Regions from separate parts of the Bradyrhizobium sp. CB1717 genome, predicted to be linked through region 1. Evidence: predicted binding sites of a transcription regulator. Region 1 holds the regulator's gene; each other region holds the start of a gene.
What was found. Region 1 encodes LexA, which represses DNA repair genes until DNA is damaged. Its sites were predicted from a motif close to TGTTCNNNNTGTGTTCNG; they were not measured.
Positions count from the first base shown of each region.

Region 1 (7,386 bases):
GAAGTAGGTGACCCCGCTCTCTCCCGGCAGCGCAGACGCGCTTCTGTTCGATCTCGGACGCGTGGTGCTCGACATCGATTTCTCCAGGGCGATCGCCTGCTGGGCGGGACACGCCGGCTGCAAGCCCGAAGCCATTGTCGCGCGCTATGTGCGCGACAGCGAAGCCTATCGGCTGCACGAGGTCGGCAAGATCAGCGACGCGGACTATTTCGCCTCGCTGCGCTCATCACTCGGGATCGCGATTTCCGACGCGCAGTTCCTGGAGGGCTGGAACGCGATCTTCGCCGGCGAGATGCCCGACATTGCGGAATTGTTGCCGCGTGCGGCCAGGCAGATGCCGCTCTACGCCTTCTCGAACACCAACCGGCCGCATGTCGACCATTTCTCGAAGGAATATGCCAGCCTGCTCGGCCATTTCCGCGAGCTCTACCTGTCGTCCAGCATCGGCCTGCGTAAACCGGACGCGGAGGCTTTCGACCATGTCGTGGCGGCAATCGGCGTGCCAGCGAGCCGCATCGTCTTCTTCGACGACCTCGCAGAAAACATCGAGGGGGCGCGGGCGCGCGGATTGACCGCGGTGCATGTGACCTCGCCCCGTGACGTCGGCGATGCGCTGAAAAAGCTCGGGATTTGACGGAACCGCCCCCGGTTCCCCGGAACTCGTTTGCCCGAAATGAGGAACCAAATCACTTTGTGCATTTTTGTACAGAGTTCCGGGAACGGAATCGGCCCTTCCGGACTCTTCAGTCGGTTGGAACTTCTACATTGGACCGATCGACGTGCTGGGCAAATCCTACCTCACCAAGCAAGCCTCTCTCCTGCTCGAGTTCGCAAGAACCACCTCGGACTCCGACCTATCCGCCAAGTTGATCAGCAAGGCCGCCGACCTGAAATCCCAGGCCGACCCGCTGCCCGACAAGGACCAGGGCCCCAAAGCGCCGGACGTCAGTCCGGACGAGCCGGCAGGGAGTTGACCGATGCTGGCCGTGGCGCTCGTTCTTCTCGTGCTTGCCATGGCCGTCCTCGTGCCGGTCTGCCTCGCCTTCCGGATCATGCCGCGGCGGATTTGAGGTCTCTCTTCACCACAGAGCGGATGATGCAGGTTGAATGATCCTGCGTCTCGCCTGTTTTGCCTCTGCGCCCGCACTCGGCTAAAACTCTGGCCGCCGATTTGCCGAACGTGCTCAGCAGGAGTTTTCACCCGTGGCCTTGATGCCGGTATCCGATGCGCTTGCCGCAGTGCTTGCCGGCGCGGAGCCGCTGCCTGAGGAGACGGTCTCCCTCGCCCAAGCCTTTCACCGCGTGCTCGCGCGCGACATCGCGGCGCGGCGGACGCAGCCGCCGGAGGCGATGTCGGCAATGGATGGCTATGCCGTGCGCGCGGCCGATGCGGCGACGATCGATTCCCAACTGACGGTGATCGGCGAGGTCGCGGCGGGGCGGCCGTTTGCCGGGTTGGTCGGCGCCGGCGAAGCGGTCCGCATATTCACTGGCGGCGTCGTTCCCGCCGGCGCGGATGCGATCGTGATCCAGGAGGATACGGCCGCGGACGGCAAGCGCATCACGATCAAGGAAGCAGCGATTCCCGGACGGCACATCCGGCGCGCCGGGATCGACTTTGCCGAGGGCGACGTGCTGCTGCGCAAGGGAACCCGGCTCACCGAGCGCGATCTCGCACTCGCCGCCGGGATGAATCATCCGCATTTGCCCGTGCAACGCCGTCCGAAGGTCGCGATCCTTGCCACCGGCGACGAGCTGGTGATGCCCGGCGCAACGCCCGGCCCCGGCCAGATCGTCTACTCCAACGGCTACGCCCTCCACGCACTCGCCCGCCAGGAGGGCGCCGATACCGTCGATCTCGGGGTTGCCGCCGATACGCTGGAGGCCACCACCGCCGGGATCCGCCGGGCCCGCGAGAGCGGCGCCGACATCCTGATCACGACCGGCGGCGCCTCGGTCGGCGACCACGATCTGGTCCAGCAGGCGCTCAAGGCCGAGGGCATCGCGATGTCGTTCTGGAAGATCGCGATGCGGCCGGGCAAGCCGATGATGCACGGCCGGCTCGACGCGATGCGCGTCATCGGCCTGCCCGGCAATCCCGTGTCATCCTACGTCTGCGCTTTCCTGTTCATGGTGCCGTTGATTCGCGCGCTGTCGGGCCGCACCGTGATTCATCATCGCCGCGAGCGCGCCGTGCTCGGCCGCGACCTCAATGCCAACGACCAGCGCGAGGATTATCTTCGCACGCGCCTGGAGCGGCGCGACGACGGCACGCTGATCGCCCTTCCGGTCAATCATCAGGATTCCTCGCTGCTTGCGAATCTCGCTGCAGCACAGGCACTTCTCGTGCGCGCGCCGTTCGCGCCCAAGGCCGAAGCCGGCACGCAATGCGAGGTGCTGCTGCTGCCCGTATGAACGCTATCACCACACGCGTTCCGCGAACTTTGTCGCGTTCACGGTAAATTAAGCAGTTGCGGAACATGTATCGAACATATAGTGTCCGTTCATGATTTGTTTCGAGCATGCAGCGGCTTATCGCTGAACTGAGCGTCTCGGAATCGAACGACATCAACCGGGGGATTTTGGTCGAGATGTTAACGCGCAAACAATACGAGCTCCTGCGGTTCATCAGCGAGCGACTGAAGGAAAGCGGCGTGCCGCCATCCTTCGACGAGATGAAGGACGCGCTCGATCTGCGCTCGAAATCGGGCATCCATCGCCTGATCACCGCGCTCGAGGAGCGCGGCTTCATCCGCCGCCTGCCCAACCGCGCCCGCGCGATCGAGGTCATCAAGCTGCCCGAGCTCCAGGCGGCTGCCGGCAACCGCCGCGGTTTCACGCCGAGCGTCATCGAAGGCAATCTCGGCAAGGTGCGCACGACCTCCAGCCCGCCGGCTGACGAGGGTGAGCGTCCCGTCGCCGTGCCCGTCATGGGCCGCATCGCGGCCGGCACGCCGATCGAGGCGCTGCAGACCCGCAGCCACACCATCAGCGTACCGCCCGACATGCTCGGCTCCGGCGAGCACTACGCGCTCGAGGTGCGCGGCGATTCGATGGTGGAAGCCGGTATCCTCGACGGCGACATGGCGCTGATCCAGCGCAACGAGAGCGCCGACACCGGTGACATCGTGGTGGCGCTGATCGACGACGAGGAAGCAACGCTGAAGCGCTTCCGCCGCCGCGGCGCATCGATCGCGCTCGAGCCCGCCAACGCCGCCTACGAGGTCCGCATCCTGCCGCCCAACCGGGTGAAGATTCAGGGCAAGCTGATCGGCCTGTACCGGAAGTACTGAAGCATGATCCGGAAAAGTGCACAGCGGTTTTCCGAAAAGATCATGCTCAAACAATAACCTAAAGCGCGATGACGATTCATCCCAATCTCATCGCGCTTTAGGTGCATCCTGCGGCGCCAGTTGGCGACCGCGCCTGAACGATTGGAGCGGACAATTGTCCGCTCCGGCTGGATAGTCTTTCTGGTTCTGCACAGATTATCCGGCCACTTCCCCCGCGCTAGATCCTCGGCACGCCGCGCAAAGCACGCATCGCTTTACGGGCCTTTGAGAAACCGAGGAGACAACCATGCGCGAGATCGTCTTGAGCACTGTCACGATGGCGCTGATCGTAACCTCAGTATCACCGGCTGTCGCCGCACGATCGCATCATGTCCGCAAGACGACGCCAGCGACGACGCGCGAGCAATTCCGCAGCGCACGCGACGCCGTTGCACTGCCGTCGCAACCGGCCTGGCCGTATTCGGGCTGGTCGGCACCTGCTGGCCGTTGACGAAGAAGCACGCCGAATGCACGGGACCGGGCTTTGTTCCTCGTGCATCTGAAAAAGATATTGTGATGGCGGCGTGCGGATCCAAGCCGCAGATTTGCCCACAACCAAGCAGACCGTTGTATGCTTCCACTCTGATAGAGGCGTGCGCCTCGACAAGAGGCGCGGGTCGCTATCTTCGAATGAGGAGCACCCCGATGTGTGACTACAGCCTGCACGCCGTCGCGACGCGTCCTGCCGAAGTCGGCGAGACGATCGTCACGACAACCTTCCGCGGCACTTCCACACGCGGCTTCGCCTCCGAAGCCGACATGTCCGTCGCGGTATGCCTGCTGCCGGGAACGGAGCTCGCCTTCGCCGACAACGTCCGTTACGACAATCGCTGGATCTGGACGCGCACCATCAACTCGCGCGTCGGCAAGTTCGGCAAGATCGACCCGCACATTCCAGATCGCCATCACGATGCGATCGAATTTCCCGACGGCAAATACGTGCTGGTGACTCAGCTCGTCGAAGGCCAGCGCGCAACCGTGCTGCAATTGCCGGTGACCCAGCCACTCGGCGAGCGCGAGCACAAGCCGCAGACCATCGCCGACAGGCCGACGATCACACGCCTGCCGATCGGCTGATCGTAGCTGCCCCGGCTCGCGGGTCGGGCCATGATTGAAATCGCCATCGCCGGCCGTGGCCGGCGACGTGGTGTGGTTTGCATCTTCGAAAATACCTTCGCCAGGTCACCGCCGCTCTTCTCCGTCGCACGAAGTTTGCGCTGCCCTGCCTGAATTTTGAACGTCCGTTCCGCGGGCAAATGGCCGATGCTGCCAAAAGGCTTGAGGCGGCGGACACGTTCGATGAAAACCTTCATTCGCGTCGTTGAACTCTGGGTGCCCGACCGGACGCGCATGCGGCTGGAATTCGGCGGCGGCCTCTACGGCGAAGGGCTGTCCGCGTTCAAGGCCGCAAGTGAAGAGCTGCGCTTCGGTCGGGATGAGGGGCTTCCGGGCAGGGCCTGGGCTTCCGGCCATCCCGTCATCCTCACCAAATTCGCCAACTCCTATTTCAAACGGACCGACCAGGCCCTCGCCGCGGGCCTGACTTGCGGCGTGGCCGTGCCGGTATTTTCAGGCGAATTCCTGCAAGCCGTGATGGTCCTGTTTTGCGGCGATGACGACGCGCATGTCGGCGCGATCGAGCTCTGGCACAATGATCCCGATACCTCCCACGAGATGGGACTAGTCGACGGCTACTATGGCACCGCCGACATGTTCGAGTTCAACTCGCGGCACACCCGCTTTCCGCGCGGCTTCGGCCTGCCCGGACGCACCTGGAAGGCCGGCCTGCCGCTGATCATCAAGGACCTGCACAACGCCAAGAGCTTTCTGCGCTGGGAAGACGCCGCCGAGGTCGGGATCAATCTCGGCGTCGGCGTGCCCTACCGTACCGGCACCGACCAGACCTGGGTGCTCACCTTCCTGTCCGCGCAGGCCACGCCGATTGCGCGGCGCTTCGAGATCTGGATGCCAGATGAGACCCGCTCAGCACTGGTCTTCCGCGCCGGGGATTGCAGCGCCCAGACCGATCTGGTCGCGCTCTATGCGGACAAGTCAATCACCAGGGGCGACGGCAGCATCGGCGGCGCCTGGGCCACCGGGATGCCTGCGCTCAACGATGATCTCGCGCATGACAAATCGATCGCTGCAGCCGAAGCCCGTACGTCCGGGCTAAGCCAGATGGTTGCCTTGCCGGTGATCGGGACCGCCGGGCTCGAGGCCGTGCTGGCCTGGTACCTGTAGCCCGCCTCCTCAATCCTCAGCCTGCATGTCCGCCTCGGACGGTGTCGCATCCCGGGTACGAGGCGCCGCCGCGGGCGGCGCAAGGCTCGCACCGAAATCACCCTCGCCGGCAGTCGCCGGCGCCCACGGGCGGTCTGCGCCTCTTGCTTTGACCGTCTGCACCGCAAAGCCGTCGCCCCGCCGTGTCAGCGCCAATGCGCCCTGCGCGGCAAGGCGCTGCCGGTCTACCACCATCGCCGCGCAATCCGGCGCAGCGGGCCGGGCCGTCACCACCAGCGCGGCGCGGCTGCAGTCGTCCGCCAGCGCGTCGACGCGCAAGGCCAGCGCGACCAGCCGCCCATCGGCAAGCGGCGTCACGCAGCCGGCCTCGTCGCACGACACGCCGTCGGCCAGCGTACCATTCGCGGCATCGCGCGGATCGGCGTCGGCAGCCAGCCACTCCTTCAGCAGAAAGCCATCCTTGTTCGCCCGGATCATGTGGAAGTGCCCGTCCCTGCCGCGCACCGCGACGTTCTGCCCGTCCCCCGCGATCAGGATGTCCGGCGGCCGCGCCGACAGGCCCCAGAGGATCGCAGCCAGCAGCACCAGCCCGCCTGACCAGCGCAACGGCGTACGCAACAGGCCCATGACAATGATGCCGAGACTGGCCGCGATCAGCGGCGCGATGCCGAACGCCGGGATGCGGCCGACCGCGCCGGGCAGTGCCGCCACCCAGCGCGACACCGCGACCATCCAGTCGATGCCGATGCCCATCAGCCACCAGAACACGCCATCGAGCCCGAAGGGAGCAGCGAGCAGGCCCAACAGCCCCGCCGGCATCACCAGCGCCGATACCACCGGCATCGCGCCGAGATTGGCGAGCACCCCGTAGGGCGTTACGCGATGGAAGTGGAAGGCCGCATAGGGCGTGGTCGCAAGCCCCGCGATCAGCGAGGCCAGGAACAGCATCGCGATCTCGCGGCCGCCCCACATCGCGATGCGTGCGGTCGCGGAATGGTCGGGCGATGCATACAGGTTCGGCATGCCGATCTGCACCAGCGCCACCAGCCCGAGCGTTGCCGCAAATGACATCTGGAAACTGGGGTGAACCAGCGCTTCCGGCGCCACCGCGAGCACGATCAGCGCGGCCACGGCCAGCGTGCGGAAGGTGATGGCGCGGCGATCAACCATGACGGCGATCAGCACCACCGCGGTCATGAAGAACGAGCGTTGCGTCGCGACCTCCGCGCCCGAGAGCAGAAGATAAAACGCGGCGGCAACCAGCGCCGCGGCCGCCGACCATTTCTTGATGGGGAAGCCGACTGCCAGTCCCGGGATCAAGGCCAGCAGCGCGCGCACCGCGAAGAACACGACGCCGGCAACCACCGCCATGTGATAGCCGGAGATCGACAGCACGTGGCCGAGCCCCGAGACGAACATCGCGTCATTGACGGGCGCAGTGATGGCATCGCGCCGGCCGGTCAAGAGCGCAGTCGCGATCGCGCGGTTGTCGCCTTCGAGCACGGCACGGATGCGCGCGTCGATCGCATCGCGCAGGCCCTGCATGAAGGCGGCGTAGCGCAGCCGCAAGCCGCCGGCATCCGGCGCCGCTGCGGCCGTGATGGCGCCCATCACGAAGCCGGAGGCACCGATGCCCTGGAAGAACATGTCGCGCGAGAAATCGTAGCTGCCGGGGCGCACCGGCGAGATCGGCGGCATCAGCCGCGCCTTGAGCTGCACGAAGCTGCCGACCTCGGGCGCTGTCCCCTTGCGCACCGACAGACGCACGCGCTCCAACCTGATGTCGCTGCGCTGCGCCTCCATCGCGGTCACG
Region 1 is NZ_CP121666.1:4,723,898-4,731,283, reverse strand. It holds gene QA649_RS22545 (HAD family phosphatase) at 8-634, shown strand; gene QA649_RS22540 (hypothetical protein) at 780-974, shown strand; gene glp (gephyrin-like molybdotransferase Glp) at 1,204-2,415, shown strand; gene lexA (transcriptional repressor LexA) at 2,592-3,293, shown strand; gene QA649_RS22525 (hypothetical protein) at 3,580-3,783, shown strand; gene QA649_RS22520 (hypothetical protein) at 3,978-4,409, shown strand; gene QA649_RS22515 (GAF domain-containing protein) at 4,632-5,573, shown strand; gene QA649_RS22510 (ComEC/Rec2 family competence protein) at 5,583-7,386, opposite strand, start outside.

Region 2 (7,386 bases), 3.1 Mb from region 1:
ACACCACCGCCGGCTGGACCATCGGTGCAGGTGCGGAAGTCGGCCTCGCGCCGAACTGGAGTGCGAAGCTCGAATATCTCTACATCGACCTGTCGACGAGCCAGTTCGCAATTACCGGGGTGTCGAACGGCTACAGCGCCAGCGTTGTGCGCGCAGGCGTGAACTATCACTTCTGATAGCTGAAGAAGAAAATACCGGACCACAACCTCCCGGCCGCTCGCGGCCGGGATTTTTTTGCGCCAGGTGCTTTCGCATCAAGCGTTTCGCGGCAGGCTCGCTAGGAGAGGATCACCAGGTTGACCGCCTTGGGTCCCTTCCCCTTCTTGTCCGGTTCGACTTCGAAAGTGATACGCTGTCCTTCGGCAAGGTCTTTCAGTCCCGCACGCTCTACAGCCGTAATATGTACGAAGACATCGCGACCGCCGTCATCAGGCTTGATGAAGCCGTAGCCGCGCTCGCCGTTGAAGAACTTAACTGTTCCCGTCATGGCCATCGGGAAATTCCCCCTTAATGCTCCTCCGTCGCGACGCAGACACACGACACGACATGACCGGGCCTTACGAAGCCCGGGAGAGCTGGCCATCCTTGGTCGGACCTCATTGGCCCGGCGGGATCTTTCTTAGGCCTTCACTCCGCCGCAACCATTCGCGGAAGCGGAACGTAAAGCCAGTCACGGAAACAGCATAATACGGTTCTTTGCGGATTGACTACCGCTACTGCATCTTTTTCCCAAGAATGCCGGAGCGTTACGACTGTTTGGGTACCTCCAATCGGAATCTGGCAGCGCCGCCTTGGCCGAGCGGCATTTCCAGCTCGGGCAGAATGGTCTTGAGCTCGCCGTGCAGCGTGTAGGGCGGATTGACGATCAAAAGCCCGGTCGAGGTGAGGGGCCCGCCATCGGCTTGCGGTGCGGCGCTGAATTCGAGACGCAGGCATTTGCCCGGTGGTTTTGCTGCGGCTGCGAGCCGCGCCACTGATTGTGCCAGCGTGTCGGTGGCGCGGCGGTTCTTGGCCGGATACCAGATTACATAGATACCGGTCGGCCATTTCGCGAAGGCTGCCGAGAAGGCTTCGCCCAGCCGTTCGAACTCGTCCTTGGCCTCGAACGGCGGGTCGATCAGCACGAGACCGCGCCGTTCTTTCGGCGGCACGAAGGCCGGCAGCGCCATCCAGCCGTCGAGATCAACCACGCGCGCCTGCTCGTCGCGGCGCAGCACGTCGATCAGCGCCTTGCGTGCCTTCGGCTCGAGCTCGCAGGCGACGAGGCGGTCCTGCGGCCGCAGCAGACCGCGCGCGATCAGCGGCGAGCCGGGATAGGCCTTGAGCTCGCCCTTCGGATTGAAGGCGCGGACGATGTCGAGATAGGGTTTTGTCAGTGCGATGGTCTCGTTCGACAGGCGCGCCTGCATCAGCCGCGCGATGCCGGTCAGCCACTCGCCGCCGCGGCGCGCCTCGTCGCTTTCGAGATCGTAGAGGCCGGCACCGGCGTGGGTGTCGATGACGCGGAACGCCCCCGGCTTCTCCTGCAGATAGGTGATGATGCGCGCCAGCACGATGTGCTTGATGACATCGGCGAAGTTGCCGGCGTGGAAGGCGTGGCGATAGTTCATGGGATAGGGCTACGTTGTCTTGCGCGATCCTATCCCCTTGTCATTGCGAGCGCAGCGAAGCAATCCAGAATCCATCGGCGGCGGCAGGCTGGATTGCTTCGTCGCAAGAGCTCCTCGCAATGACGGGGAACTACCCACCCCTGATCGGCGGCATCGTCACCTGGTCGCGGCGGCAGGCGCGGCGGTCGATCTCCTCGCAGGCGCGGAATTGCAGGTCCTTGCTGAGGCAGATGCGCACCTCGGACAATCGCGTCCGGTTGCAGGTGACCGAGACGGCGGCGCTGCTGAGGCCCGGATTGGCCTTGATGAAGGCCTCCTCGACGTCACCGGGGGCCACGGTCTTGGCCTGCGACAGATCGAGATACTCGGCCGGGATCTTGATCGCGGCTCGCGCTTTGCGGATCGTCTCGAAATAGCTGCGGTCGGCCAGACCCGAGCAGGTGCCGTGCTTGTCCCACTCGTTGAAGATCAGGCCCGGCGCCGGCATCAGGTCGAGCATCGAGGAGACGATGCTGCGACTCAGCCGCGGCGCCGGCCGCTGGCAATATTCCGGAAAGCCGTTCTCATATTGCGGCCAAAGCCCGTGCACCACGAAGGCGTAGGGCCGGCCGCTGCATTGGATCTGCGAGCGGCCGCCGCGCTCGGCCGCCTCCTCGCAGAACGAGGGCGACCATGACAGCGACAGCACATAGAAATCGAATTCGCCCGGCGCGTTCTGCCGCTTGTCCTGGGCTTTCGCGCCGTCGGCGAGCGACGCCAGCCCGGCGGCAAGGGCGAGTGAGATCACAAGACGGGAGAACGAACGCAATCTGGAATGGAACATGGCGACGCCCTCAACTAGGCTGTGCAATCGAGCCTAGCAGGCGACGAGAACATTTCAAGAACAAATTTCGGGCGCCGGTGGTTCGGCCGCTTGATCGGGCCGAATCAGGGATTTCGAATTACTGCCTGGCGGCGCGGCAGGCCGGGTTGTAGGCCCAGTTGCGATCGAGCCCGACCACGCACCATTCGACGCCATTGCCGTAGCCGGCAAAGCCGCCATCCTCGATGATCGAGAAATGCACCTTGCGGACCTTGCCGTCAGTGAGCATGGCCTCGCCGGTGCAATAGCGGCGCGGGATATTGTCGGACTGCCAGGGCCGGAAAGCGATCTCGCGAACCGCCGAGAAGCCCGTGATCTTCAAGGAGGAATTCCAGAACGAGCTTTCCTTCTCCCAGAACTGGGTGGCGATCGTCGGCAGCGCCTTGTCGCAATCGGTGACGGCGCCGTCATAGCGCGGCCCGCTCAGCCAGAAGTTCAGCTCCAGCGGATTGGCGGCCCGGGCCTCGCCGAGCGACAGCGCCCCGAACATGAGGCCGAGCAAGGCGGCGAAGCGGAGCGATTTGAAGGAGGGGGCGCGCATGGGCAATCCGGACAGCTGGGTCTTCGAAGCTCGGACGGTGCCGCGAAGGCCGGAAGAGGTCAAGTGCAGCGCGGCAACACTTCGCCAGGAGTTGACCAGAACGTCGCGGCCGGCCGGCCTCGGTTCTTTTCACTTTGGCCCCGGCACCGTAAACTGGCGCCAACCAATTGGAGTGACGGGAATGCGAATCATTGCGGCCGCGGGCCTTCTTGCCTTGGGTATGATGGCGAGCCAGTCGGCGCGCGCCGATATCCTTCCAGTGCCGCCGTTCAAGGGCAACGACACCGGCGGCATCATCGCCTATTCGATGGCAAACCAGGTCGATGCGCGGCAGGTCGCGGTCGATCATTGCGCGCGCTACGGCAAGGTCGTCAAATTCCTTGGCGTGCAGGCTTATGAGGGCGGATACATCTCGTTCTCCTGCCGCTGGGTGCCCTATGGCGCCGCCGATCGGCCGATCCGCACGCTCTACTGAGGCGTCGTCGTAACGTCGCAGTCTCTTAGCCGGGAGCTTCCCACATGACGCGCAAACTCGCTTTGCTCGGCTCGGCCCTTTGCGTTGTAGTGTCGGCAGGCAGTGCATCTGCCGACGATCTGCCCGTGCGCAAGGCCGGCCTCTGGGAAATGAAGCTGGTCACGAGCGGCTCGCCCGTGCCCGAAATGACCATGCAGCACTGCACCGACGAGACCGTCGACAAGGAGATGAGCAACAACGTCTCGCCGATGGCCAAGCAAGTCTGCGCCAAGCAGGAGATCAAGAAGACTGCGAGCGGCTATGTCAGCGATTCCGAGTGCAGCGTCGCCGGCGTCAGCACGACTTCGCATGCCGAGATCACAGGCGACTTCAACTCGGCCTACACAGTGAAGTCTTCCTCGCATGCGCAAGGCGGCGTCGCCGGCGCTGCGGGGCGCGATACCACCATGACGCTGCAAGCGAAGTGGTTAGGTGCCTGCAAGCCGGACCAGAAGCCCGGCGACATCGTGATGCCCGGCGGCTTCAAGATGAATGTGCGCGACATGGACAAGCTGAAGGCGCTGCTGCCGAAGTAGGGCGGGATCGTAGCCGCGATGCTCTTTCCCTCTCCCCTGTGGGAGAGGGTGGCTCGCCGCGTAGCGGCGAGACGGGTGAGGGGTTTGTCTCCGCGGCTGAATCTTTTGCTTTGGAGTACGCTGAAGCAACCCCTCATCCGGCGCTTCGCGCCACCTTCTCCCACAACAAGGGGAGAAGGGAAGAAGGCAGCTACACCGGTATCCGCACACTCGCCCTCAATCCGCCCAGCGGGCTGTCGCCCAGCGTGATGTCGCCGCCATGCGAGCGGGCGATGTCGCGGGCAATCGCAAGGCCAAGGCCGGTGCCGCCTTCGTCCTGGTTGCGGGCATTGTCCAGCCGCAGGAACGGCTTGAACACTTCTTCGCGCAGATGGGCGGGAATGCCGGGGCCGTCGTCGTCGACCGTCACGGTCAAATAACGGTGATCGCGCTGCCCGGTGATGGCGATGCTCTTGCCGTAGCGCGCCGCGTTGGTGACGAGGTTGGCGAGGCAGCGCTTGAACGAGGCCGGCTTCACCGTCACCACGGGCAGGCCGTTGAACGCCACGGTCGCGGTGTGGCCGTGGCGCTCGGCGTCGCTGCGCAGCTCCTCGAGCGCCTGCGCCATGTCGGTCGGTTGTGACTGCTCGCCGGAATCGCCGCGGGCAAAGGCGAGGTAATCCTCCAGCATCATCGACATCTCGTCGACGTCCTTGCGCATGCCTTCGAGCTCGGGGCTGTCGCCGATCAGCGCCAGCTCGAGCTTGAAGCGGGTCAGGATGGTGCGCAGATCGTGGCTGACGCCGGCGAGCATCGCGGTGCGCTGCTCCATCGTGCGCTCGATGCGCGACTTCATCTCGAGGAAGGCCACCGCCGCGCGCCGCACCTCGCGCGCGCCGCGCGGGCGGAAATTCGGCGCCTCGCGGCCCTTGCCGAAGCTTTCGGCGGCGTCCGCAAGCCGCAGGATCGGCTTGATCTGGTTGCGCAGGAACAGCACCGCGACGATCAACAGGATCGAGGACGTGCCGACCATCCAGAACAGGAAGATCTCCGAGTTCGAGGCATAGGCGGCGCTGCGCTGCGCGAACACGCGCATCACGGCATCGTCGAGCTGGATGCGGATCTCGACGAGGTTGGAGCGGCCGACGGTGTCGATCCAGAACGAGCGGCCGATCTGGCGGCCGAGCTGCACCGACAGCGTCTGGTCGAGCAGCGAGAAGAACGGCTTCGGTCCCGGCGGCGGCATGTCACCGGCGGGCAGGAAATCGACCACCAACTGCAACCGCTGCCCAATGCTCTTGAGCTGCGCGCGGTCCTTGTCCTGCGGATAGCTCTTATAGACGTCGATCAGCGCGGCGATGTCCTGCACCACCGCGGCCGACAGCCGTCGTGTCACCGTGTTCCAGTGCCGCTCCATGAACACGAAGGCGACCACGGTCTGCAGGATCACCATCGGCACGATCATGATCAGCAGCGCGCGGGCATAGAGGCCGGTCGGCATCCAGCCCTTGAACGCGTTGCCCATCCAGCCATTGGCGGCGGAGACGCGGCCGGCGGCGCTCTTCAGAAGCGTCAGGCCGGTATCGATCGTGCTCATCTAGCGCGCTTCACTTGATCTATGGTGAGGCCACCAGCCGGTAGCCGATGCCACGCACCGCCTGCAGGAACAGCGGATTGGCCGGGTCGGTCTCGATCTTGCGCCGGAGGCGGTTGATCTGCACGTCCACGGCGCGCTCGTTGACGCTGCCATTGCCGGTCAGCGCGCTACGCGGCACGGTCTCGCCCGGCGTCTCCGAGAGAATGCGCAGCATCTCGCGCTCGCGGTCGGTGAGGTGGATGACCTCCTCGCCCTGGCGCAACTCGCCGCGATCGAGATGGTAGACATAGGGACCGAACGCGATCTTCTCGACCGTCGCGGCCTGCTGCGGCGGCGCGGCGCGCTTGAGGATGTTGTTGATGCGCAGCGCAAGCTCGCGCGGCTCGAATGGTTTTGCGACGTAGTCGTCGGCGCCGATTTGCAGGCCCTCGATGCGGGCTTCGGCCTCGTGACGCGCCGTCAGCATCACGATCGGCACCGAGGAGGAGGTCCGGATGAAGCGGGCAAGATCGAAGCCGGTCTCGCCGGGCATCATGACGTCGAGGATCAAGAGGTCGAAATGCAGGCCCAGCAGTTTCGAGCGCGCGTCACCCGCGCTTGCCGCGGTGGTGACGCGGTAGCCCTCGCTGGCGAGAAAGCGCGAGAGCAGGTCGCGGATACGGCGGTCGTCGTCGACCAGCAGCAGATGCGGGGCATCGTCGGCCGGTTGCACCGGCGGACGGGCGAGCGTGGCTGCGAGCGGCACGGTCACTCCTTCGAGTCTTGATTGACGGAGGCGAAGATCGTCTCGAGCACCTTGTCCGGATCGTCTCGGTCGATCATCGCGCGCAGGAAGCGCTTGACCGTCTCGGCGTCCTGCGGACCCATCTCGGCAAGTGCCTTGGTGATCCGCGTGGTCTGCAGCCCGGCGAGCTTCTGGACCAGCGCCTCGCCCTTCGGCGTCGCGTAGAGCAGGCGCTGGCGGCGGTCATTGTCGCCGGTCTTCTGCACGATATAGCCCTCGTCCAGGAGCTGCTTGAGCACCCGGCCGAGCGACTGTTTTGTGATGCGCAGGACGTCGAGCAGGTCGGCGACCTTCAGCCCGGGATAGCGGTAGACGAAGTGCATGACACGGTGGTGGGCCCGGCCGAAGCCGAACGCCTCGAGTTCCTGGTCGGGATCACCGACGAAATCGCGATAGGCGAAGAACAGCAGCTCGATGATATCCCAGCGCAAATTGCCTCCATCACCTGCGGCCGGCCGGTGCGCGGCAGCGTCTTGAGGGGGAGTCGCGAAATTTATGTCAGGCATATTGACGTATCTTGGGTTCAATGTTACAAAAGGATCGACCCGCACGAAATTTTAGATCGTTTCGCATCGGGTGGCATCGTAGCAGGGCGGCCGGAGAGAGCCGGACAGGCGGCGACGGCCGAAGCAGATCTACCGTGCGATTGTCGAGCGGCATTTCGGCAAAACATACTGGACTTCCGCCTTCCGCAAAAGCATGTCCTCGGCGACATGCTGGCCACGGAAACCGGCCGTAACATGGCTGGCGGCGGTCCGGCCAGAAACCCAATCAAGCCAGCCGGCCCCGAAACGGGCAGGCGGGCGCCAGAATAGCGCCGCCACCGGCAGCGGGAGGCAAGGACATGAGCATGAAATTCGACATCCAGCCCGCAACCAATCCGACGTCCGAAAAGGACCGTGTCGCCAAGCTGGTGGACCCCGGCTTCGGGCGGGTCTTCACCGACCACATGGCGATCGTCCG
Region 2 is NZ_CP121666.1:1,618,071-1,625,456, forward strand. It holds gene QA649_RS07660 (outer membrane protein) at 1-176, shown strand, start outside; gene QA649_RS07665 (cold-shock protein) at 278-493, opposite strand; gene rlmJ (23S rRNA (adenine(2030)-N(6))-methyltransferase RlmJ) at 747-1,610, opposite strand; gene QA649_RS07675 (ribonuclease T2) at 1,741-2,433, opposite strand; gene QA649_RS07680 (hypothetical protein) at 2,552-3,013, opposite strand; gene QA649_RS07685 (hypothetical protein) at 3,195-3,488, shown strand; gene QA649_RS07690 (DUF3617 family protein) at 3,533-4,063, shown strand; gene QA649_RS07695 (ATP-binding protein) at 4,254-5,639, opposite strand; gene QA649_RS07700 (response regulator transcription factor) at 5,659-6,390, opposite strand; gene QA649_RS07705 (MarR family transcriptional regulator) at 6,387-6,854, opposite strand; gene QA649_RS07710 (branched-chain amino acid aminotransferase) at 7,268-7,386, shown strand, end outside.
Region 2: QA649_RS07675 (ribonuclease T2) is a predicted target of LexA. The motif match lies at 2,479-2,496, and genes of this name have one in related genera.

Region 3 (7,386 bases), 3.7 Mb from region 1:
CCAGCGCAGCCGGTCATTGTGCGCGGCCTCGTGCTCGATCCGCGCGATCACGTCCGGCCCGTGCGCATAGAGCAGCGCCAGCAGGAATTTGTCGTTGAGCTGCATCACCGTCGGCTTGTCCGCCTCCGTCTTCAGCACCTCCAGCACCAGATCGAGCGCAGCCTGCGGCAGGCGATGCGGCAAATGGTCGAAATAGAGTTTGATGGCCCAGATGCTGCCGGCCTGGTCGCGCCGGCTGACGCGCTGAAGCGCGCACCACATCGACGCCAGCTCGCCGAGCGGCAGGGAATCGAGGAATGCCTCGGTCTCGTCGGGCGTGCGCAGCTGCGGTGCCGCCGCGACGGACTCGAGCAATCCGCTATCGTCCGCTGGCGCCATTCCTTCCCACTCCAATCCTCGGCGGCGATCACGCCGCGCGTTCGGATTAGTGATCGAATGAAACCCGCGGGTTCATCGGCTGCGGCGATCAGTCGTCGCTCTCGTCGGTGCCGAACAGGCCGAACTGTGCCGCATCGCGATTGGGTTCGGCGAGGCCGAGATGGCGGAAGGCATGCGAGGTGAGCAGGCGACCGCGCGGGGTGCGCTGGAGATAGCCGCACTGGATCAGATAGGGCTCGATGATGTCCTCGATCGCATCGCGCGGCTCGGACAGCGCCGCGGCCATGGTCTCGACACCGACGGGGCCGCCGCCATAGTTGAGCGCGATGGTCGAGAGATAGCGGCGGTCCATGGCATCGAGGCCCGCGGCGTCGACCTCGAGCGCGCTCAATGCATGGTCGGCGATCTTGCGATCGATCTTGTCGGCATCGGCGGCCGAGGCGAAGTCTCGCACGCGGCGGAGCAGCCGTCCTGCGATGCGCGGCGTGCCGCGGGCGCGGCGCGCGATCTCGTTGGCGCCGTCCGCGCTCATGCCGACATTGAGCACGCGCGCGCCGCGGCTGACGATGCTCTCCAATTCCTCGATCGTGTAGAAATTCAGCCGGACCGGAATGCCGAAGCGGTCGCGCAAGGGATTAGTGAGAAGACCGGCGCGCGTGGTGGCGCCGACGAGGGTGAATTTCGACAGCTCGATCTTCACCGAGCGCGCCGCCGGGCCTTCGCCGATGATGAGGTCGAGCTGGAAATCCTCCATCGCGGGATAGAGCACCTCTTCCACAGCGGGGCTGAGGCGATGGATCTCGTCGATGAAGAGTACGTCGCGCTCTTCGAGGTTGGTTAGCAGGGCGGCGAGATCGCCGGCCTTGGCGATCACCGGGCCCGACGTGGCACGAAAGCCGACGCCGAGTTCTTTCGCCACGATCTGCGCCAGCGTGGTCTTGCCAAGACCGGGGGGACCGACGAACAGCACATGATCCAGCGCCTCGCCGCGCTTGCGCGCCGCCTCGATGAAGATCGAGAGATTCTTGCGCGCCTGCTGCTGGCCGACGAAGTCGGACAGCGATTGCGGACGCAGCGCAGTGTCGCCGACATCATCGCTGCGGCGCTCGGGCGAGACCATGCGGGAGGCTTTGGGATCGCTCACCTAGCGAACTCCCCGTAGGGTGGGCAAAGGCGCTCTTGGCGCCGTGCCCACCATATCTCTCCAATCGCTCCAAAAGTGGTGGGCACGCTGCGCTTTGCCCACCCTACGAGACTGACCATTGCCGCACTCACTTCGCCAGTTCCTTCAAGCCGAGGCGGATCAGCTGCGCCGTTTCGGCGCCTTCACCCGCGCTGCGCGAAGCCGATGCAATCGCCGCAGCCGCCTGCGGCTGGCCATAGCCGAGATTGACCAGCGCGGAGATCGCATCCGCCACGGGCCGCGGCGCGCGCTGGTCGTCGACGGCGCCGGCGAGATGCACGACGGCGGGATCCACACTGGCAAAGGCCGGCGCCTTGTCCTTCAATTCGGTGACGATGCGCTCGGCGACCTTGGGGCCGACACCGGGCGTACGCGACACCGCGGCCTTGTCGCGCAGCGCAATGGCGTTGGCGAGATCGGAAGGCTGTAGCGTGCCGAGCACCGCGAGCGCGACCTTGGCGCCGACGCCCTGCACGGTCTGCAGCAGGCGAAACCATTCGCGCTCCTGATCCGTGCGGAAGCCGAACAGTTTTATTTGATCCTCGCGGACGTAAGTCTCGATCGACAGAACGGCGGCTTCGCCCGGCGAAGGCAGATGCTGCAGGGTACGCGACGAGCAATGCACCTGGTAACCGACGCCGCCGACGTCGAGGATGACGAAATCCTCGCCGTAGGTGTCGATCAGGCCCTTGAGCTTGCCGATCATAGTCCCGCCACCTTCAGCCTGAGCGCCGTGCTCTGGCGGTGATGGGCGTGGGTGATGGCGATGGCGAGCGCGTCGGCGGCGTCCGCGGACGACGGCTCGGCTTTCGGCAGCAATATCTTCAGCATCATCGCGATCTGTTGCTTGTCGGCGTGGCCGGCGCCGACCACCGTCTTCTTGACCTGGTTCGGCGCGTATTCGGCAACGCTGATGCCGAACATTGCGGGCGCCAGCATGGCAACGCCGCGGGCCTGGCCGAGCTTCAGCGTCGCAACGCCGTCCTTGTTGACGAAGGTCTGCTCGACCGCGGCTTCCATCGGCTGGTGGCTGGACAGGACGGACGCGAGCCCTTCATGGATCGCGAGCAGCCGGCTCGACAGCGGCAGATCATCCGGCGGTTCCACCGAGCCGCAGGCGACATAGATCAGCCGATTGCCCTCAGCCTCGATCACGCCCCAGCCGGTGCGGCGCAGGCCGGGGTCGATGCCGATGATGCGAACGGGGCCACGAATCGGAAGCGCAGTCATGGGCCAGTGATAGCGGCTGGCCGCGGCTGGGGAAACAGAAACAGAACGGAAGTAACAGGGGAAGTGGGACCCCGCCCCCCGGGAGCAGCGCAGCGCTGGCGAAGAAGAAGCCGAGAGCGGTGGATCGAACCTTCCGCGCCCACACCGCTGGTCCGTCATCCTGAGGTGCGAGGCATGGGACGCAACGCGGCCCATGGGGAGCCTCGAAGGATGAACGGCCGGGATGCAGCCGGGCCGTCGCCCTTCGAGGGCCGCTGAAGAAGCGGCCGCCTCAGGGTGACGGCGAGAGATGACTGTCAGCCGCCCATCTTCGCCATCAAAGCGTCCGACACCTCGAAATTGGCGTAGACGTTCTGGACGTCGTCGTGCTCGTTGAGCAGGTCCATCAGCTTGAGCAGCTTCTCGCCGGTCTCGTCGTCCACCGCGACCGTGTTCTGCGGCTTCCAGATCAGTGCGGCCTTGCGGGGCTCGCCGAATTTGGCTTCCAGCGCCTTGGCGACGTCGCGATAGCCTTCGGTCGAGGCGTAGATCTCGTGGCCGCCTTCGCCCGAAACAACGTCGTCGGCGCCGGCCTCGATCGCGGCATCGAGCACCGCGTCGTCATCGGCGACGCTGCGGTCATATTCGATGATGCCGGTGCGGTCGAACATGAACGAGACCGAGCCGGTTTCGCCGAGATTGCCGCCCGACTTGGTGAAGAACGAGCGGATGTCGGAGGCGGCGCGGTTGCGGTTGTCGGTCAGCGCCTCGACGATGACGGCGACGCCGCCGGGGCCATAACCCTCGTAGCGGATTTCGTCATAGTTCTCGCCGTCGCTGCCGAGCGCCTTCTTGATGGCACGCTCGATATTGTCCTTCGGCATGTTCTCCTGGCGCGCGGCGATCACGGCGGCACGCAGGCGCGGGTTCATGGCGGGGTCGGGCGTGCCCAGCTTGGCGGCGACGGTGATTTCCCGCGCCAGCTTGCCGAACAGTTTCGACTTCTGCGCATCCTGCCGCCCCTTGCGGTGCATGATGTTCTTGAATTGGGAATGTCCGGCCATGCGTGGTCTCTTGTGGAATAGTCAGCCAAAGGTGAGCGTGGGAAGCGCGGCCTTATAGGCCGCCAACCCACCGGAATCAAAGGGCCCTGAGGCTTCAAGGTAGCACTGTAAAGATAGCCACCGGAATGGTCCGTGCCCAGATGTCGGGCATTGTTAACCCTGATTTCATTCCGGCCTGCGAAAATAGCGTCCGCCCGCCCGCCGACAAGAGAGACCTCATGGCATTCGGACTGTTTCGGAAGCGTCTGCCGGATATGGCTGCGCCCGCGGCCACCCCGCAGGCTGCGCAGCCGGCGGCCATGTCCGAGCCCGTCCCGGCCAGTGAGGGCGATTCGGCCAAGGAAATCCTGGAACTGCTGGAACTCGAGCTCGGGGCCATGATCCGCCAGCTCGAACGCGCCGCCAATTCGGTGGCCGGCGGCGCCGAGGCGACCGCCACGACGCTTGCCGCCATTCGCGACCGCACCGATGCCCTGACCGGCCGCACCAACGCCGCCCAATCGACCGCATCCACCTTCGCCCATGCCGCCGACAAGTTCACCCAGTCCGCGCAAGGCATCGGCGCGCAGGTCCGCGCGGCCGGCAAGCTCGCCGATGAGGCCAGTGCTGCGGCACAGGAAGCGCGCGCCAATGTCGACCGCTTGCGCGAGTCCTCCGCCGCGATCGGCAACGTCGTCAATCTGATCGCGCAGATCGCGCGGCAGACGACGCTGCTCGCGCTCAACTCGACCATCGAGGCCGCGCGCGCCGGCGCCGCCGGCAAGGGATTTGCGGTGGTTGCCACCGAGGTCAAGGCGCTCGCGGTGCAGACGCAAGGCGCGACCGAAGAGATCACGAAAAAGATCGACGCGCTGCAGCGCGATGCCGCAGGCTCGGCGGATGCCGTGCACCGCATCTCGCAGGCGATCGAGGCAATCCGTCCGGTGTTCGAGACCGTCAACGGCGCGGTGGCCGAGCAGAACGCCACCACGAGCGAAGTTTCCGGCAATGCCGCCAGCGCGTCGGAGTTCATCATCTCGGTCGGCGAGAGCGCGGCCGAGATCGACGCCGCGACCAAGGCCGCCGAAACGCATGGCGAGAGCGTCGCCAGCGCCGGCAAGGCCGTCACCACCTTTGCCCAGAAGCTGAAATCGCGCTGCGCGGTACTGCTGCGCCAGAGCGAGCACGACGACCGCCGCAAGACCGAGCGGCTGCCCTGCCACCTCAAGTTCGAGAGCGCGCGCGGCGTGATGCCGGTCTATGAAATCGCGATGGACGGAGTCCTGATCGGCGGCCCGGACGCCGGCCGGCTGGCGCCGCAGGCGATCATCGAAGGCAGCCTCGAACGGGTCGGCGCCTGCCGCCTGCGCGTGACGGAGCAATCCAAGGCCGGCGCCCGCGCGCAATTCGTCAGCCCCAATGCCGGGCTCTGCGAGAAGATCGAGGACAAGCTCTGGTCGATCCACGAGGAGAACACCGAGTTCGTCACCCGCGCGATGGAGGCGGGCAACGCGCTGACCCAAATCTTCGAGCAGGCGGTTGCGCGCGGCGACGTCAAGATCGACGACCTCTTCGACACCGACTATGTCGAGATCGCCGGCACCAATCCGCAGCAATACCGCACCCGCTATCTGGACTGGGCCGACCGCGCGCTGCCGCCGTTCCAGGAGGCCTTTCTCGCCAAGGACCCGCGTATGGCGTTCTGCGCCATGGTCGACCGCAACGGCTTCCTGCCGGTGCACAACAAGATCTATTCGCATCCGCAGCGGCAGGGCGATGTCGCCTGGAATACGGCCAACAGCCGCAACCGGCGCATCTTCAACGATCCGGCGGGGCTCGCCGCCGCCCACAACCAGCGCTCGTACCTGGTCCAGAGCTATGCCCGCGACATGGGCAACGGGAACACGGTGATGATGCGCGAGATCGACGTGCCAATCCGCGTCAAGGGCCGGCACTGGGGCGGATTCCGCACCGCTTATAAGCTGTAGTGCCCGCTCTCGTGCACTCCTGGGCAAGACGCCGGGCGCGAATCATCCTCTAAGGTCAAAACTGGAATGGGAATGCCGCCGAGGGCCGATCACCGGCTCCGACTGGAGAAAGCGCGTACATGTCCCTGGCACAACTTGCAGTACTGGACACCGGATCGAACCGGACGCTTGCCGAACGCCTGATCGATCAGCTCGCCGACCGCATCGGCGGCCTCGGCGTCGAGCTCGCCGACATCGCCGGCAACGTCCAGGAAGTGGCCAATCGCGTCACCAACCAGTCTGAACGGTTCCACCATCTCCAGAAGACGGCGGAGACGATGGTCTCGGCCAACCACGACATCGCCAACGCATCGCAGGCGGTGCAGACGACGACGTCCGCGGCGGTTGGCGAGATCGCGCAATCGCGCAGCGCGGTCGACACCGCCGTCAGCCACATCTCCGAGCTCGTCGCAGCTGTGGAACGGATCGAGGCGCGCCTGAGCGCGGTGGGCTCGGCGCTGGCGCAGGTCGCAAAAGTGTCCGGCTCGATCGAGGCGATCGCGAAGCAGACCAATCTGCTGGCGCTCAACGCGACCATCGAAGCCGCGCGCGCCGGCAATGCCGGCCGCGGTTTTGCGGTGGTCGCAAGCGAGGTGAAGAACCTCGCGGAAGCCACCCGCCAGGCCACGCATCAGATCTCCGACACCGTGCGCGACCTCGACGGCCAGATCGAAGGCCTGATCGGCGAAAGCAGCGACGCCTCGCAGCGCGCCAAGACCGCCGGCGAAGGCGCCCAGCAGATCTCCGGGATCATCTCGCGCGTCCAGCAGGGCTTCGCCTCGGTGGAAGCGGAGATCGACAGCGTCGCGCGCGCGGCGACCTCCAATCTCGGGCACTGCGACACCGTCATCAGCGAGCTCAACGAGCTCGCCAAGGGCGTCGACCTGTCCTCGCGCGATCTCAAGAACGCCGACCAGCGGGTGGCGAAGCTACTCGACACCTCCGAGGGCCTGATCGCGCTGATCGCCGACAGCGGCGTCGAGACGTCGGACGCGCCCCTCATCCGTGTCGTCATCGAGACCGCCAAGCGGATCTCGGCCGAGTTCGAGGCCGCGATCGACCGCGGCGAGATCACGCTCGACCAGCTCATGGACGAGAACTACCGCGAGATATCAGGCACCGATCCGAAGCAGTACAACACCGCCTACGTCGACTTCACCGATCGCGTGCTGCCCGCGATCCAGGACCCGATCCAGAAATCCGATCCGCGTATCGTGTTCTGCGTCGCCTGGGCCAGGGGCGGGTATCTGCCGACCCATAATCCGAACTACCGCCTGCCGCAGGGCAAGGACCCGGTCTGGAATAACGCCAACTGCCGCAACCGCCGCCTTTTCACCGACCGCGCGGTGAAGAAGGTCGCAGCCAACACGAAGCCGTTCCTGCTGCAGACCTATCGCCGCGATATGGGCGGCGGGCAGTTCGTGCTGATGAAGGACCTGTCGTCGCCGATCGTGATCCGCGGCAGACACTGGGGCGCCTTCCGGATGGGTTTTCGCCAGGGCTGACGGGCGGCGCGACGGCGTCCCTGAAATAAAAGCTCGAAAAC
Region 3 is NZ_CP121666.1:8,382,043-8,389,428, forward strand. It holds gene QA649_RS38950 (DUF6869 domain-containing protein) at 1-378, opposite strand, end outside; gene ruvB (Holliday junction branch migration DNA helicase RuvB) at 467-1,498, opposite strand; gene ruvA (Holliday junction branch migration protein RuvA) at 1,650-2,267, opposite strand; gene ruvC (crossover junction endodeoxyribonuclease RuvC) at 2,264-2,791, opposite strand; gene QA649_RS38970 (YebC/PmpR family DNA-binding transcriptional regulator) at 3,088-3,834, opposite strand; gene QA649_RS38975 (methyl-accepting chemotaxis protein) at 4,053-5,801, shown strand; gene QA649_RS38980 (methyl-accepting chemotaxis protein) at 5,921-7,345, shown strand.
Region 3: ruvC (crossover junction endodeoxyribonuclease RuvC) is a predicted target of LexA. The motif match lies at 2,822-2,839, and genes of this name have one in related genera.